DNA from 4 places in the Sodalis sp. C49 genome. Region 3 is predicted to be linked to each of the others. Evidence: predicted binding sites of a transcription regulator. Region 3 holds the regulator's gene; each other region holds the start of a gene.
What was found. The regulator LexA, encoded in region 3, represses DNA repair genes until DNA is damaged. The targets are predictions, from matches to a motif close to TNCTGTATGTACATACAGNA.
Positions count from the first base shown of each region.

Region 1: the regulator LexA is predicted to act here: its motif matches at 1,637-1,656, upstream of umuD (translesion error-prone DNA polymerase V autoproteolytic subunit).
Region 2: the regulator LexA is predicted to act here: its motif matches at 1,702-1,721, upstream of ABUK12_RS15860 (YebG family protein).
Region 4: the regulator LexA is predicted to act here: its motif matches at 1,173-1,192, upstream of sulA (SOS-induced cell division inhibitor SulA).

Region 1 covers NZ_CP163303.1:4,665,456-4,669,247, forward strand. Annotated here, with positions in the region: gene umuC (translesion error-prone DNA polymerase V subunit UmuC) at 1-1,185, opposite strand, end outside; gene umuD (translesion error-prone DNA polymerase V autoproteolytic subunit) at 1,188-1,619, opposite strand; gene ABUK12_RS21110 (GntR family transcriptional regulator) at 2,196-2,861, shown strand; gene ABUK12_RS21115 (type 1 glutamine amidotransferase) at 2,909-3,610, shown strand; gene ABUK12_RS21120 (ABC transporter substrate-binding protein) at 3,683-3,792, shown strand, end outside.
Region 2 covers NZ_CP163303.1:3,522,833-3,526,624, forward strand. Annotated here, with positions in the region: gene ABUK12_RS15850 (mechanosensitive ion channel family protein) at 1-65, shown strand, start outside; gene ABUK12_RS15855 (LysE family translocator) at 496-1,113, shown strand; gene ABUK12_RS15860 (YebG family protein) at 1,351-1,689, opposite strand; gene ABUK12_RS15865 (GlcG/HbpS family heme-binding protein) at 2,041-2,475, opposite strand; gene ABUK12_RS15870 (dihydrodipicolinate synthase family protein) at 2,465-3,376, opposite strand; gene ABUK12_RS15875 (SDR family oxidoreductase) at 3,370-3,792, opposite strand, start outside.
Region 3 covers NZ_CP163303.1:3,342,767-3,346,558, forward strand. Annotated here, with positions in the region: gene rcsA (transcriptional regulator RcsA) at 234-863, shown strand; gene zur (zinc uptake transcriptional repressor Zur) at 1,028-1,537, shown strand; gene ABUK12_RS15030 (CsbD family protein) at 1,759-1,968, opposite strand; gene lexA (transcriptional repressor LexA) at 2,374-2,982, opposite strand; gene ABUK12_RS15040 (diacylglycerol kinase) at 3,103-3,471, opposite strand; gene plsB (glycerol-3-phosphate 1-O-acyltransferase PlsB) at 3,597-3,792, shown strand, end outside.
Region 4 covers NZ_CP163303.1:1,880,788-1,884,579, forward strand. Annotated here, with positions in the region: gene yccS (YccS family putative transporter) at 1-353, shown strand, start outside; gene ABUK12_RS08530 (TfoX/Sxy family DNA transformation protein) at 397-1,002, opposite strand; gene sulA (SOS-induced cell division inhibitor SulA) at 1,212-1,718, shown strand; gene ompA (porin OmpA) at 2,070-3,152, shown strand; gene matP (macrodomain Ter protein MatP) at 3,223-3,678, opposite strand.

The sequences.
Region 1 (3,792 bases), 1.3 Mb from region 3:
GGCGATGCCCTGGCCCGCAAACCCGATATGGCCGATACCGGTCTGGTTGATGCGGTCGAGCACCGCCATCAGCTCACGGCTGGACGGACGGGGAGGATGGTCGTCAAACAGCTGGAACTGGGCCTGGCGGGTGGGAGAAAAATCATTCAGCATTACCCCCGCCTTGGCGTAACGGGGGCCGTCGCGCCAGATGCGCTCCAGGCCGCGCACGGCGGCCGCCATAATATCCCGGGTATCCTGGGTGGCGGTGAGCAGCGTTTCGCTGGCGCCGTTGGCATAATAAGGCTCATTGATGGCGTAGGGGGATGAGCGGATAAATACCGCTATCTGGCGGCAATACTGTTTTTCCTGGCGCAGTTTTTCCGCCGCGCGCCCGGCGTAGCGGCAGACCGCCTGGCGCATGGCGGCAAGATCGGTGACCCGGCCGCCAAACGAGCGGCTGCAGACGATCTGCTGCTTGGCCGGCGGCTGCTGTTCCAGACTGAGGCAGGATTCGCCGCGCAGCTCCCGTACCGTGCGCTCAAGCACCACGCCGAAGGTTTTGCGCATAAAATGGATATTGGCGTCGGCCAGCTGCAGCGTGGTCTGCATGCCCATGGCGGTGAGTTTTTTGCCGATACGCCGCCCAACGCCCCACACATCCTCAACCGGCGTCAAAGCCATCAGCCTGCGCAGCCGGATCGGATCGTCAAGCGCCACCACGCCGCCGGTGGCCGGCCACCGCTTGGCCGCATGATTGCACAGTTTGGCCAGGGTTTTGGTGCGGGCAATGCCTACCCCCACCGTCAATCCGGTCACCTCCCGCACCGCCGCGCGCACCTGCCGGCCGAACCGATCGTAGGGTACTCTGGCATTTATGCCGGCGACATCCATCCAGGCTTCGTCGATGGAGTACACCTCGGTTCGGGGCGCCAGGGCTTCAAGCGTCGCCATCACCCGCGCCGACATATCGGCGTACAGGGCGTAGTTCGAGGAAAACACGGCGATGCGCTGCCGGCGCAATAACGCTTCCAGTTGAAAATAGGGCAGGCCCATTTTCACCCCGAGTTTTTTCGCCTCCGCCGATCGGGCAATCACGCAGCCGTCGTTATTGCTCAGCACCACGATCGGCACGCCGCGCAGATCCGGACGGAACAGGCCTTCGCATGAGGCGTAGAAGCTGTTGACGTCGGCCAGGGCAAACATGATCAATTGCGGGTGTCGTGAACGGCGAACAGCACCACGCCGAAAATTTCCAGCGTGTCGGGGTCGGGAAACAGTTCGGGGAACGCCGGATTCATCGGCTGCAGCGCCAGGCGCGGCCGCAGGCAGAGCCGTTTGACGGTGAATTCGCCGTCGACGGCGGCGATGACGATATCGCCGTGGCCGGCTTTTTCCGCCCGGTCCACCACCAGCAGATCGCCGTCGCCGATACCCGCGTCGGTCATGGAATCGCCGCTGGCGCGGACAAAATAGGTGGCGCTGGGATGGCGGATACAGTATTCGTTCAGGTCGAGGGTCTTTTCGACATAATCCTGGGCCGGCGAGGGAAAACCCGCCCGGCACCGGTCGGCGAACAGCGGCAGGGACAGCACCGGCAACAGGCCGGCGGGCGCAAAAAATGTCGTGATGATCTTCATGCTGATAAATCCATTAATACTGTTTATGTGTCCAGTATAAATAAATCAGGCGGTTTGAAAAGACACCAAAGCGGGATAGCGGCCTAAAAAGCGATTAGCTGGCTGATAAATAAGGATCAAAAAATTTGACCGGCCATGCGTCGGCGTTATCTCGCTCATGTATATAATTTATATAGCTAATTATTAGTTAGGATATGTTATTGGTTTCATGCGGCAACCTTATGTTGCCCCAGGGCGCGGGCGCGGGAAAAACACCGCCATACGGATAACCTATCTCTGCGCGCCAGCCAGATCAAAAATGACTGCATTACTATTTCGCTTGCCGCCCCGCCGCTCTTTATTCTGCCCCTGCTCAGCCCGCGCAATGCCTGCTACGGGCCTTGGCGGTATACGTTCGCCCGGCGCCGGACGCGTCCGCAGCCGGTCAAGAAATAAGATTTGCTTATTTTACTGCAATTCGCCGCCTGTTATCAGACGTTCAGGGCATTTAAGCGGCGGATGTTGCGGTAGACAAATGGTATACAAATAGAATACAAAAAGAGGGCAGGGTAAAAATCATGCAGTACGGAGGCAATAATGGAAGCAACGGAATTACCCCCACCGCACGATCAATCGTTAACGCAAAATGCCTTTGATGCCGTGCTGCGCATGATCCAGGCCGGCGCCCTGGCCAATGGCGACGTGGTAAACGAACGCCGGCTGGCGGAACAGCTGGGCCTGTCGCGTACGCCCGTGCGCGAGGCGCTCGGCCGGTTGGAAGGCAGCCATTATCTGCGCCGATCGGGGCGGACGCTGCTGGTTAACGGGGTGGAATTAAGCGAAATTTTAGAAATCATGTCGGTGCGCATGCTGCTGGAAGCCGACGCCGCCCGCAGCGCCGCCGGCAAGATGTCGGCCGCGAAACTGGACGCCATCCGCCAGCGACTGATGGAAATGGCCGGTCCCGATCAGGTTACGGCCGGCCATCATTGGGAAGTCGACGATTTCCTGCATCTCAGTATCGCCGAGACCAGCGGCAATAAGCTCTTGCTGCGCCTGATAGGCGAGCTGCGCACCCGCACCCGGATGTTTGGCAAAGAGACCGTGCCCTCGCGTTTTGAACCGGGGCGCAATGAACACCTGGCGATCGTCGACGCCATTGAGGCGGGCGACGGCGAGCGTGCGGCGCAGGCGATGGTGCGGCATATCGAAGGGGCGCGCAACGCCATATTCCAGTCGGTCACCGGCGGCGGTTCGCGCTAACTACCGGCCGCCGACAGCGGTTCGTTAACGAGTATCAGGAGGGCCCGATGGGTCGCAAGCGTCTGCTGTATCTTCACAACGGCCAATCGCAACAGACGATCGCCCGCCTGGACGATCGTTTTGAATCATGGGGGCTTGAGGTCGATCGCCACTGGGCCTACCAGAACCAATTTCCCGCCGACCTGGCCGGTTATGACGGCATTTTTCTTTCAGGCAGCCCGCACGGCGCTTATGAAGATATTCCCTTTATCCACCGTGAACACCAGCTGATCATGCAAGCCGCCGGCCTGGGCATCCCCATGCTGGGGATCTGTTTCGGTAGCCAGATCCTCGCCTCGGCGTTGTGCGGGCGGGATCAGGTCTTCCGGCGCCCCACGTGCGAAATCGGCAATAAATGGCTGCAGGCGACACCCGCGGCCGCCGGCGATGCCATCGCCTCCGGCATCGTGCCGCAGGTGTATATGTTTGTCTGGCACAACGATGAAGTGCGCGCCACCCATCCCGACATGACCATCCTCGCGGCCAGCGATCAATGCCCCAACCAAATCTGGCGTTATAAAGATCAGCCGATCTGGGGTATCCAGGGCCATCCGGAAATTACGCTGCGGCAGGCGCCGCTGTGGTTTGAGCAAAACCGCGCCACCATGGAGCGCGACGGGGCGGATATCGGGCATCTTATCGCTACCGCCGACGAAGCCGCGGCGGCCAAAACCATGCTGACCCGCTTTGCGGCGTTTATCGCACGTTAACGGCTTATCGCCCGGCGCGGGGCAGGGTTTCGTGCCGGGAACGATGTTTCCAGTGATGAAGGGAGAGATGTGATGACAAGATTGCGCATAAAACTGCTCGGCGCGTTTGCCGCCGCCACGGTCGTTGCCGCGTCGGCGCTGCCGTTAAACGCCGCCGCAGCCGATGAAATGACGTTTGCCAG
Region 2 (3,792 bases), 180 kb from region 3:
AGAGCCTTCCTCACGTGAGGGCTACACTGACCGATTCGGTGTTTGATCGTCCGAAAGATCAGTAGTTAATCGTTTTCATTTTTTCTGTATACCGTGGAACGTACAGATACTTTAAGCGTGCTGCGTGAGCACCAGGACAAAAACAGCTGGTCAACTTCGCTTTATTCCCTGCTTAATGAGGCTTTGCGGCTGACCTGCAGGCTATGTGAGGCGAACCGCAGGCCCCATTAAACGGCCTGCGCCAATATCCGGACATCTTTCGCCGTTCGCTGTAGAGTGATAATCGCATGTGTCTGGGCAGCTATATGGATGGCCGCTGAAGACAATGAGCTACCCGAAGCGGTGAAAATAGCCAGGAGTCGGCCCGATCTCAGCTTGTTTGATGGATTAATACAAAGTTATCGAACTGCTGGCCTGCTCCCGGCATAATGGGAAGCCAATGATTTATTGGTGAGTTTAAACTGATTTAACGTCAGCGAGTTATAAGGAAAATACATGATCGATACACATGCGGTTCTTACCGTGCTGCTGATTTATCTCGCTGGCGTGGTGATACCCGGGCCAAACTTTGTCGCCGTGGTGCATAAAGCGGTCGCTTCCACGCGCTCGGCCGCCCTTGCGCTGGTTGCTGGCATTGTGGTGGTCAACCTATTCTGGGCAAGTTGCGCTATCGGCGGAATCGGTTTGCTATTTGCCGCATTCCCTTGGGTTGCGCTGATTGTGAAAATATTAGGGGCAGGATATCTGCTGTGGTTTGGCTTACGCCTTATCCTCAATGCGGGAAGCCAACCCGTTGCGAACGAAAATGCCGTATTGCCAGGTCATTTCCGCCAATCCTTTATTCAGGGCGTGATGACTAATATCGGTAATCCGAAATCCATGGCTTTTTACGCCGCCATATTCTCTACTGCCGCTCCGGCGCATGTTTCTGCGGGCACCTTTATCGCCATGCTCAGCGTTGTCGGCATCATTGCATCACTCTGGTACGGAGCGGTTGCCATCACCCTTTCTCAACCTCGCATTTCTTCCGCCTATCAGCGGGCCAAAAAAGTCATTGATAGGCTTTGCGGCGGGTTGATCATACTGTTAGGGATCAGGCAGATTATTAATTAATCAGCCAAAATTATCCCTGCAGCAGCTTAACCAGTAAAGCAACGTTATAAAATGCATCTTTAACCAGAGCGGCACCGGGCATGGCCCTACCCCAATATTCTGCTCCACCCAGAACTGGAAATCCGGCATGATAAATCCATGCCGTTGACGGAGGTGAGGCCGATGAAAAAATCCCGCTACACCGCAAGGCGTTATCACTCACGGCGCTGTTCTGTATTGGGTACTTCCCGCAGGGGATCAGGCTGCTTTTACCGCTCTGATTTTTTTTGTGCCGGCATCAGCATTGTCATCGGTTTCCATGCTGTCCGATTCATCTGCGGGAGCCTGAGCGCCGATGGCTTCCGGCAATTTGCTGGTACGCAGTATATGCTGGACATCATCTTTATGCTCGGCCAAATAAAGACCCAGCTTTTCAGCCTGCGGTTCATCCAACGGCATCCCGCTGGTCAACAACCAGTCGCTGAACGCTTCAGCCATATCGAGCATCTTGTCGTAGGCCTCCGCTTCTTTCTTACTGGCAAATGTCATTTTCTCTTCACCCTTTCTGACGACCACATATTTTGTTTCAATAGCCATAACCGCCTCCAATACTGTAATTATAGCCAGTATATCAGCAAGTGTCGCTCATCGTCCACCACACATTCAACGGCAGTATGTGCTGTAATCTATTCCCATTAAACAAGTCTTAATGGTCTCATGCCGGGAGCCATGCAAGCCGCTATGCGATTTATCTGCCGCTGGAATACTCAACCAGCAGCAACTAACGCGCATCTTTGCGCAATAACGGCAACTGCTGCTCCCGTGCAGGTGAAACGGCGAAACCGTAACGCTGGTGGAAACGTGCTGCTTTATTATCCCGGTTTTGAGCGCGATGTCTTGCTGGGTCAGGTACATAGCCTTGCGTGCTGTCTTGACATCCCCGCCGTATCAACCGAACTGCCGCGCCCAGTGGTCCGCCAGCGCGATATCCTTTTCCGCCGGCAAGCCGCTTATGCCGATTGCGCCCACCAGGGCGCCGTTTATCACGATCGGCACGCCGCCGGGCATCGGCAGTAAGGCGGCGTCATTGAGCATGCGCATATCCAGGGAACCGTTTTTCACCTCCTCCGACACCAGACGGGTACTGCGCCTGAGCATCAGCGCAGTATAGGCTTTACGTTGCGCCAACAGCCGCGGCAAAGGCGGACAGGAGTGATGGGCGCCAAAGGCCGCCAATTCGCCGTGAACGCCCACCACGGCCACCGCCAGCCCAGTGGTGGCGGGATCCAGCGAAGCCGAGGCGATGATTTCGGCGACTTTACCGATAGCCACCTTATCCTGCAGGATATAACGCGCGGCAAGGCCGGCAGGTTCATTGGCCATGCGCGATACCCTCCCGGATAGTGTCATTGAGCACGCCCAGCTCGTGTTTTTGCCGGTCCGTCAAGGGAACGAACGGCTCCCGCACCGGCCCGAGGTCCTCCAGGCCAAGGCCCGTCATATACTTCGCCGACTGAAAGATCCCCCGAGCCACCATAAATTCGACGGCATTGTTAATCTGCAGCTGGATTTCCCGCGCCCGGTTGAGCTCGCCCCGCCGGAATAAGTCGCGAATGGCCAAAAATCGCTCTGGCTGCAGATTGACCGTGGTGCCGATGGTGGCGGTCGCGCCGGCCGATAGCGCCGACAGGTAGATCTCATCAAAGCCGTTGAAAAAAACCTTGCCGGGATATTTTGCCGCCATGCGCTCCAGGGAATAGAGGTTGTGCGAGGTATGCTTCACTCCCAGCACCTGTTCATCGGTTAATAACGCGTCGGCGGTTTCCTCGTCAAGTTCAACCGAAGTGAATTGCGGGATATTATAGACAATCACCGGCAGCGATATGGCCGCAAGCACCCGCCGGTAATACGCGATGATCTCTTTTTTGGAGAATTTGTAATAATAAGGGGGCACCAGCGATACCGCGTCGGCGCCATCCTGTTCCGCCTGCCGGGCCAGAGAGACCGCGTCAGCGGTCCTCACCGTACCGACATGGGAGATCACCGGCACCCGGCCTTTCACCTGCGCCGCCAGGACGCGCAGCAGCTGTGCCCGTTCCTCCATGCCCAGGAGCGGGCCCTCCCCGGAAGATCCGCAGCAGTAAAATCCTTCCACGCCGCGCTCGAGCTGATGTTCCACCACCTTTGCCAGCGCATCGTAATTGACGGATTCATCCTCATGCATCGGTGTGACCAGCGCTGAAATGACCCCCCGGTATTTATCCCACCCGCCGCGCTTTACCATGCCGTCCATCCTCCGTCCACCACCACATTGGCGCCGGTCATATACACTGACGCGTCGGAAAGGAGAAACACGATAGTGCCGTTATATTCATCTTCATTGGCCATGCGGCCGATGGGCATGCGGGCGATATAATTTTTCTGGAACCGCGGATCCTGATCCGGCCGCGCCACGCCGGAGATGGTCAGCGTATTGACCCGGATACCGTCCCGGCCCCAGTAGGTGGCGCAATAACGGGTAAAATTGTACAGTCCCGATTTGGCCGCGGAATAGGCGACCGGCTTGATGAAGGGCACGCCGGTATCCTCTTTTTTGTAGCTGTAGATATCCTGCACCGGCGATACCACGCCGTAGATCGATCCGACATTGATGATGGATCCCTTTTTCCCCGCCGCTTTCATCCTGGCGCCTACCTGCTG
Region 3 (3,792 bases):
CCACGGCGTCTCAAATAAGCACCATTTCATCCCAATACCTCCCCAAGTGATTTACAAAGCGATCATAATCATTTATCACATGATCTTAATTCAAATTTATCCAGCCATGCTGATAAAAGGTTGAAAAATGATAAATCGATATAGACAGTAATTTTTATATTTTAATATTCCCCTATGTCATTTTTTATCCGAATCCTTTTTATTTCAGGATGAATCTAATTGCAGATATTATTATGACAGTATTTATACTCGATCCTTGCACTTATACTAAATGCGCGCTTAAAAGCTCATTGTCGGCAAGCGGTATCAAAGGCGCCATTCGCGATGTGGACAATATCAGCACGTTGCGAATGAGATGCAAAAACGCCAATCCTTCGATAGTTTTTATTAATCAAAACTCTTATCAGTATCAAGGGGATGGAGAAGGATTAAAATCCATTATTGACGAACGGCCTTTGACGCTTTTTTTTATTTTCATTGGTAATGAGAATATTAAGTTCCATGATTTCGTGCCAATCAGGGATAATGTGATTATTTTATCAAAATTTATAAAGATCAGCACATTATTAATGATAATCCGTTACTTTATGGACACCAAAGCCTGGCGCAATGACGATTCCGCCATCGGGTTCTCTCCGCTGCGTTTTAGCAAGACCGAAGTAGAAATTTTAACCATGTGGATGTCAGGTTATGACACCATGTATATCTGTACCCAATTGCACATTAAAGAAAAAACGCTTTCTTCTCACAAAATAAATATTAAGCGGAAAACCAAGGCCAGTAATAAACAGGTGATATACCATTTAATTGCTATTGCCAACAGCGTCACAGATAGTATCAATATCCGTTATCCCGTTTGCTGAAAACCAGCGGCTCCGTTCGAACGCCACAGCTAAAGAAACCTGCCCCCGATCCCCGTCCCCTCACCCTTTTGCCGGTGACAATATGGGTTAAAACACGCCAATATTCGGCGTTTTTCCGCCTTCATGATAAGATAGAGGGCGGAAATCAGCAGTGGGGAAACGCTATGAATACCACCGATCAGTCTCAATTGCTCAGCCAGGCTGAACAATTATGTGAGCAACGCAACGTGCGCCTGACGCCACAGCGACTGGAAGTGTTGCGCCTGATGACACAGCAGGATGGCGCGATCAGTGCTTACGACCTGCTTGATCTGCTGCGGGCGACGGAACCGCAGGCAAAGCCGCCGACAATTTACCGCGCGCTGGATTTCCTTCTGGAACAAGGTTTTATCCATAGAGTGGAATCCACTAACAGCTTTGTTCTTTGCCACCATTTTGAGCAGCCCAGTCACACCTCCGCCTTCTTTATCTGCGATCGCTGCGGCCAGGTGACTGAACAATCAACCGAAGGCATTGAAGATATTTTGCAAAAAATGGCGCAAGCCACGGGTTTCGCCATGCGCCATAATGTCGTCGAGGCACACGGATTTTGTACCTTATGCGCCGAAGTGCAAGCTTGTGACAATCCCCAGGACTGCGGACACGATCATAGCGTAGCGATAAAGAAACGCTAGCGTCCCATTTTGGCTTTTACAAGAACCCGGGAGCAAATGACGTTTATTATGGCTGAAGTGAGATAACGCGTTTGGTTAATACATTGGAGAGGCGGCAAAACAGGGGAATGCTGATAGGATCATATAAAATAGGTGGTACGTCCTTGTACCTTTGGGTAGGAACACTTAAGGAAGCCATAACCGCACAGTGAATATGCATTAGTCATGATTTCCAAAAATCATTACCAACGATATTTGTTACGTGTTTCCCAGTCCTTTACTTCCGTTTCCGCGGCTTCTTTGCCGTAACCGTAACGTTCCTGGATCTTACCGATTAACTGATCGCGTTTACCTTCAACTACCGTCAGATCATCGTCAGTAAGCTTACCCCATTGTTCTTTCATTTTACCTTTGAACTGTTTCCAATTACCGCTGGCTTCATCTTTGTTCATCGGAGTTCTCCTTGGTTATCGGTTTCTCAGTCAACATCTGCCACTCCAGGTTTTGTTAGCGCATAGCGAGGACACGTATTGCGTCCCAAAACCTGCATGTCATAAGTTAACCCTATGTCTAAAGTATAGCAGGGGATTTGGCATAAGGTTTATTCAGCAGATGATTAGACCATATTGGCAGGGTTATAAACGCCGTATGGGCTATAAGGTGAAATAAAACAGTAGGTAGAAGGTATCAGCCCGTACATCGCTAATTGTAACTAAATATAAATACCGCTAGCGGCAGCGGACGCGCCGCAGCACTTTTATGGCGGCGAACCCGCATTCCGCGTCGCCGGTTATCCGCCATAAAATTCTCGCTGACGCGGGATAAGGGATATTCAGGATGCCATGGAGCACCGTGAGTTAAATCCAGTTGCCGTTGCGGATAACGCCGACCGCTAAACCTTCGATGGACATTTCCTGCTCGCGCAAATCGACAATAATGGGCGAAAACTCGCTGTTTTCCGGTAGCAACTCAACGATGTTACCGTGTCTTTTCAGGCGTTTTACCGTGACCTCGTCATTGATTCGCGCCACCACGACCTGACCGTTATGGGCATCCTGGGTTTTATGCACCGCCAGCAGATCGCCGTCCATGATGCCGATATCCTTCATGGACATGCCGCTGACACGCAGCAGGAAATCCGCGTGGGGCTTAAACAGATCGGGATCGATCTGGTAATGGCTTTCGATATGCTGTTCGGCCAGCAGGGGTTCTCCGGCGGCCACGCGGCCGATCAGCGGCAGGCCGGTTTCTTCTTCTATCAATAACCGGATGCCGCGCGAGGCGCCGGAAACGATTTCGATGGCGCCCTTGCGCGCCAGCGCCTTAAGGTGCTCTTCGGCGGCGTTAGGGGATTTAAATCCCAGACGATGCGCGATCTCCGCCCGGGTCGGCGGCATGCCGGTTTGCGCAAGATGATCGCGGATGAGGTCAAATACCTCTTGTTGTCTGGCGGTTAATGCTTTCATTCCGTCCCCTGTTTGTTTATACAGTCTTTCTGTGAGTATATACAGGTCCGCACCAATTGAAAACCACAAGCGTTGCAAAATGTGATAAAACCCTGCCGACGACCGGCCGCGCCGGCCATTTTAAGGAATATACCGCCATAACAGCGTTATCCACACGAACAGCGCCAAAACAATGGCCAGGGTCACCGCCGCCGAGCCCAGGTCCTTCGCCCGGCCAGAAAGCGGATGCAGCTCCGGCCCGATGCGATCCACCACCGCTTCAATAGCACTATTCACGATCTCAACGATCAGCACCAGCCATACCGAACCGATCAATAAAATCCGCGCCACGGGTTCTGGCTCCAGGTAACAGGCAAGGGCAATCGCCACCACGGCAACCACCACTTCCTGGCGAAAAGCGGCTTCATGCCGCCAGGCGGCGCGATATCCTTTTATGGAATAGCCCATGGCGTTAAAGATGCGCCGAAGTCCGTTGGTTTGGTTTGCCATAATTTTGCGCGCTAAAGAAAAATTGTGCCTATATTACCGTTTCTTCTCGTTCGCATCACCACAGATCTGTCGCGCGGTTTCTGGTATTCTTGTGGCGCAATGCTAACAAGAGGCTTCACGAAGATATGTCAGGCTGGCGTACTATTTATTATACGTTGTTGAATTTACCGCTCAGGCTACTGGTGCGGAGTAAAGCCATTCCCGCCAATCCCCGGCAAGAAGCCGGCTTGGACCCGCTGCGGCCAATGATGTATGTTTTGCCCTATAACTCCAAGACGGACCTGCTCACCCTGCGCGCGCAATGTCTGCAACTGGGGTTGT
Region 4 (3,792 bases), 1.5 Mb from region 3:
CGGCGGAGCCGAGAACCCGCAGCGAGCTGCTGGAGTCGGCGTTTCGCCTGTTGTGCCTGAATCACACCCTGCTGAGCTACATCTCGACGCTTGGCGCGCACCGGGAGCGCATTGTTGACCCGGCGCTGATGGCGGTGCTGGACGATGCCGTCTGTTATGTGGACGATGCGCTGCAATGCCAGGAGCATTTCGCGCAGCGGGTGGAACAGGAACGGGAACGGCTTATCGCGCGCATCCAGCGGCTGTTGCCGGACCCGGAAGCCAGGGAACAGCTGGTTTTGCAGCAAATCAGCCTGTTGCTTGATTTGCTGCCGGAACTGATTGAGCGTAAACAGCACATAGAAAAACAGTGATAGCGCCGCATGCCGCCGCCGGGCGGCATGCATTAACCGGCTGCTAGCGGCAGGGGAGCCGTGAAAACCAGTCCAGAAGCTCGCTGCGCTGGACCTGGGGCAACGCGGCATAGTGGCGCCCGGACAATGCCCCTTCCAGCGCGAGCAGCACGGTGACGCCCAGGTTCCGCTTGATTTTACGCAGTTTCAAATAGCTGCTTTTGGCGCCGTAATAGCGCAAGGCATCGATATCCCTGATACCGGCCTTCCATAACAGGCGCTCGATACCCTGCCCGATATTGGGCAAATCCTTTAACCGCAAGCTGGCCGCCTTGATGCGCGTTTCCTGCCTGGCCTCGTCGATGGCGCGGCGCGCCAGGTCCAGCAGCGTGTGTACGTCTTCCCACAGGCGTTCATCGACGTGATAATAGTTAAGCGCCACCGGCAGGCCCCGTTTGGTATAAATCAGCCGGCTCATTCCCTGCCCGAGGTAGATATGCTCGCTTTGCCGGGTGCCGCGCAGGTACAGTTCGCCGTCCAGAATCAGGCCGAACATGATTTTATCGGCGGCGATGCTGTACCCGCCGAACTGTGAACGGGTGGAAATATCCCCCAAGGGAGAAAAGCAGTTTTTAGCCTGTGCAATGCGGCATTTATGTAGTACTTCCATGAACTTCTCCTTGTTGTGGACCGCGAGATTCCTTACTCAAAATTCGCAACAGCCCATAAAAATACGGTATTTTCCCAGCGGTTTTCAACTTAATCTCGGCGCGACGATCATTAAGTGGCAATTCTGCGAAGGTCATTAAATTTTTGATTGATTTTCGCGCCAAACCACTATACTGTGTTTTTATACAGTGACACAGGGGCGGACACAAAATGCAGACTCAATACCATGCCAATTCTTCTCGGACGCAGCCAAGCCAGGGTGAACAGCCGATCGACAGCACGACGGCCCGTCCGGAGCAGGGTTTTATCAGCGAAGTGGTTTATTTCGAGGATCAGCCGGTTGTGGGGAATATTCTGTTGCCGTTGCTGCGTCTGCTGGGCACGCAGTCGCGCTGGCTGCTCTGGCTTACGTCGTCTCGCCGATTGAGCCGCCCCTGGCTTGAACAGTCGGGCCTGCCCCTGGAAAAAATGGTGCAGTTGCGCCATCGCACCGCGTTCGATACCGTCGCCGCCATGGAGAAAGCACTCTGGACGGGGAATTACAGCGTCATTTTGGGCTGGTTTCCGACGGAATTGACGGCGGATGAGAAAATTCGCCTGCGTGACGCAGCGCAGCATGGCGGCACTTATGGGTTCATCATGTACCCGCAAAATGAGGTTTGCCGGAAATCTGGACAGTTTTCAGGCTTAAAGATTCATTCTACTTTGTATCATTAAGTAAATTTAAGATTAATCTCATTAGGGGCGTCGCATCTTGTGATTTCCGCCCCTGTAACTCAGAACAATCCAGTATATACGCGGTTCCCCGCCCGCAACGGCGCCTAAAGCGATATCACTTTTTTCGTCCCTATCATCAATAAAGCCTATATGAAACGCTGTTTTTTATTAGCGGCTTACTACATCTTACTTGTAAGTTTCCTACTTCGTTGTAGACTTTAATTCGCCAGGGCTGCTCTATAACGCCTTTTAAGGGCGATGTACAAACCCAGAGCATGGACACTGGCAATGGAATATTTAAATTAGCTTTAAGAGCTCATTGCCTATTTGGATGATAACGAGGCGCAAAAAATGAAAAAGACAGCTATCGCACTTGCAGTGGCACTGGCGGGTTTCGCGACCGTAGCGCAAGCCGCTCCGAAAGACAACACCTGGTACACCGGTGGTAAACTGGGCTGGTCCCAGTATCACGATACCGGGTTCTACGGTAACGGTTATGACAGCCGCATCGGCAATGGCCCAACCCGCAACGATCAAATCGGCGCAGGTGCTTTTGTTGGTTACCAGGCTAACCCTTACTTAGGGTTTGAACTGGGTTATGACTGGCTGGGTCGTATGGCCTATAAAGGCAGCGTTGATAACGGTGCATTTAAAGCCCAGGGCATTCAGTTGACCACTAAACTGAGCTACCCGCTTAACGATGACCTGGATATCTATACCCGTCTGGGTGGTATGGTATGGCGTGCTGACTCCAAAGCTAACTATGCTAATGGAGCCGGTGGTCGTCTGAGCGACAACGACACTGGCGTTTCTCCGTTGGCGGCTGCAGGTCTTGAATACGCAGTAACCAAAAACTGGGCAACCCGTCTGGAATACCAGTGGACCAACAATATCGGTGATGCCGGTACCGTTGGCGCCCGTCCTGACAATGCTCTCGTGAGCGTAGGTGTTTCCTACCGTTTCGGTCAAGATGAAGTTGCCGCTCCTGCACCGGCTCCTGCCGCTGCACCGGCTCCTGTTGTCCAGACCAAACACTTTACCCTGCGTTCCGACGTGCTGTTCGGCTTCAACAAATCTCAGTTGAAACCTGAAGGCCAGCAGGCTCTGGATCAGCTGTATTCCCAGCTGAGCTCGATGGATCCTAAAGACGGTTCTGTTGTCGTTCTGGGCTATACCGACCGTATCGGTTCTGAACAATACAACCAGAAACTGTCTCAGGCTCGTGCGCAAAGCGTAGTGACCTACCTGGTATCCAAGGGTATCCCTTCCGACAAGATTTCCGCACGTGGCATGGGCGAATCTAACCCCGTCACCGGCAATACTTGCGATAACGTGAAACCGCGTGCAGCGTTGATCAACTGCCTGGCACCGGATCGTCGCGTAGAAATCGAAGTGAAAGGTATCAAAGAAGTGGTAACACAGCCGCAGGCTTAAGTGTTGTCAGCTTCATAAAAAAACCCCGCCTGGCGGGGTTTTTTATTGTCCGTCCCACCTTATTTCCCCGCTAGCCCTCTTCACCCAGGATGGCTTTCAAATCTTCTTTCAGGGAAGACATCTGCGTGGCGTATTTCTCTTTACGCTCGGCATCTTCCAGCAGGTTAACAATGGTTTCCGAGAGGGTTTTACCCCGCCGCTGCGCCAGGGCCGCCAACCGTTGCCATACCAGGTATTCCAGGTCGATGGATTTTTTGCGCGTGTGCTGATGCTCGGCGTTGAAATGACGTTTGCGTCTTGCCCGTATCGTCTGCTTCATCCGGTTGTCGAGCGCAGGATTCATATTCTCCCGGATCCAGAGAACGATGTTGTCCGGTTGATGCTCATAAAGCATCAAGGTGGCGACCGCTTCCTCCGCCGCGCTATTTTCTTCATGCCGGGTGATTCGTTCACCTTCACGATGTTTTTTTACCAGATAGGTCCATTTCCATCCGGTTTCCAGATTTTCAAGCTGCTGGTATTTCATATATCGCCCACCCGTGACCGTGTAACGTTAGACCGATAATAGCAGTTCCGCGCGTAAAATTTCTAACATTCGTTTCATTCCGCCTATTTTTTAATCATACACGGCGACAAGTTT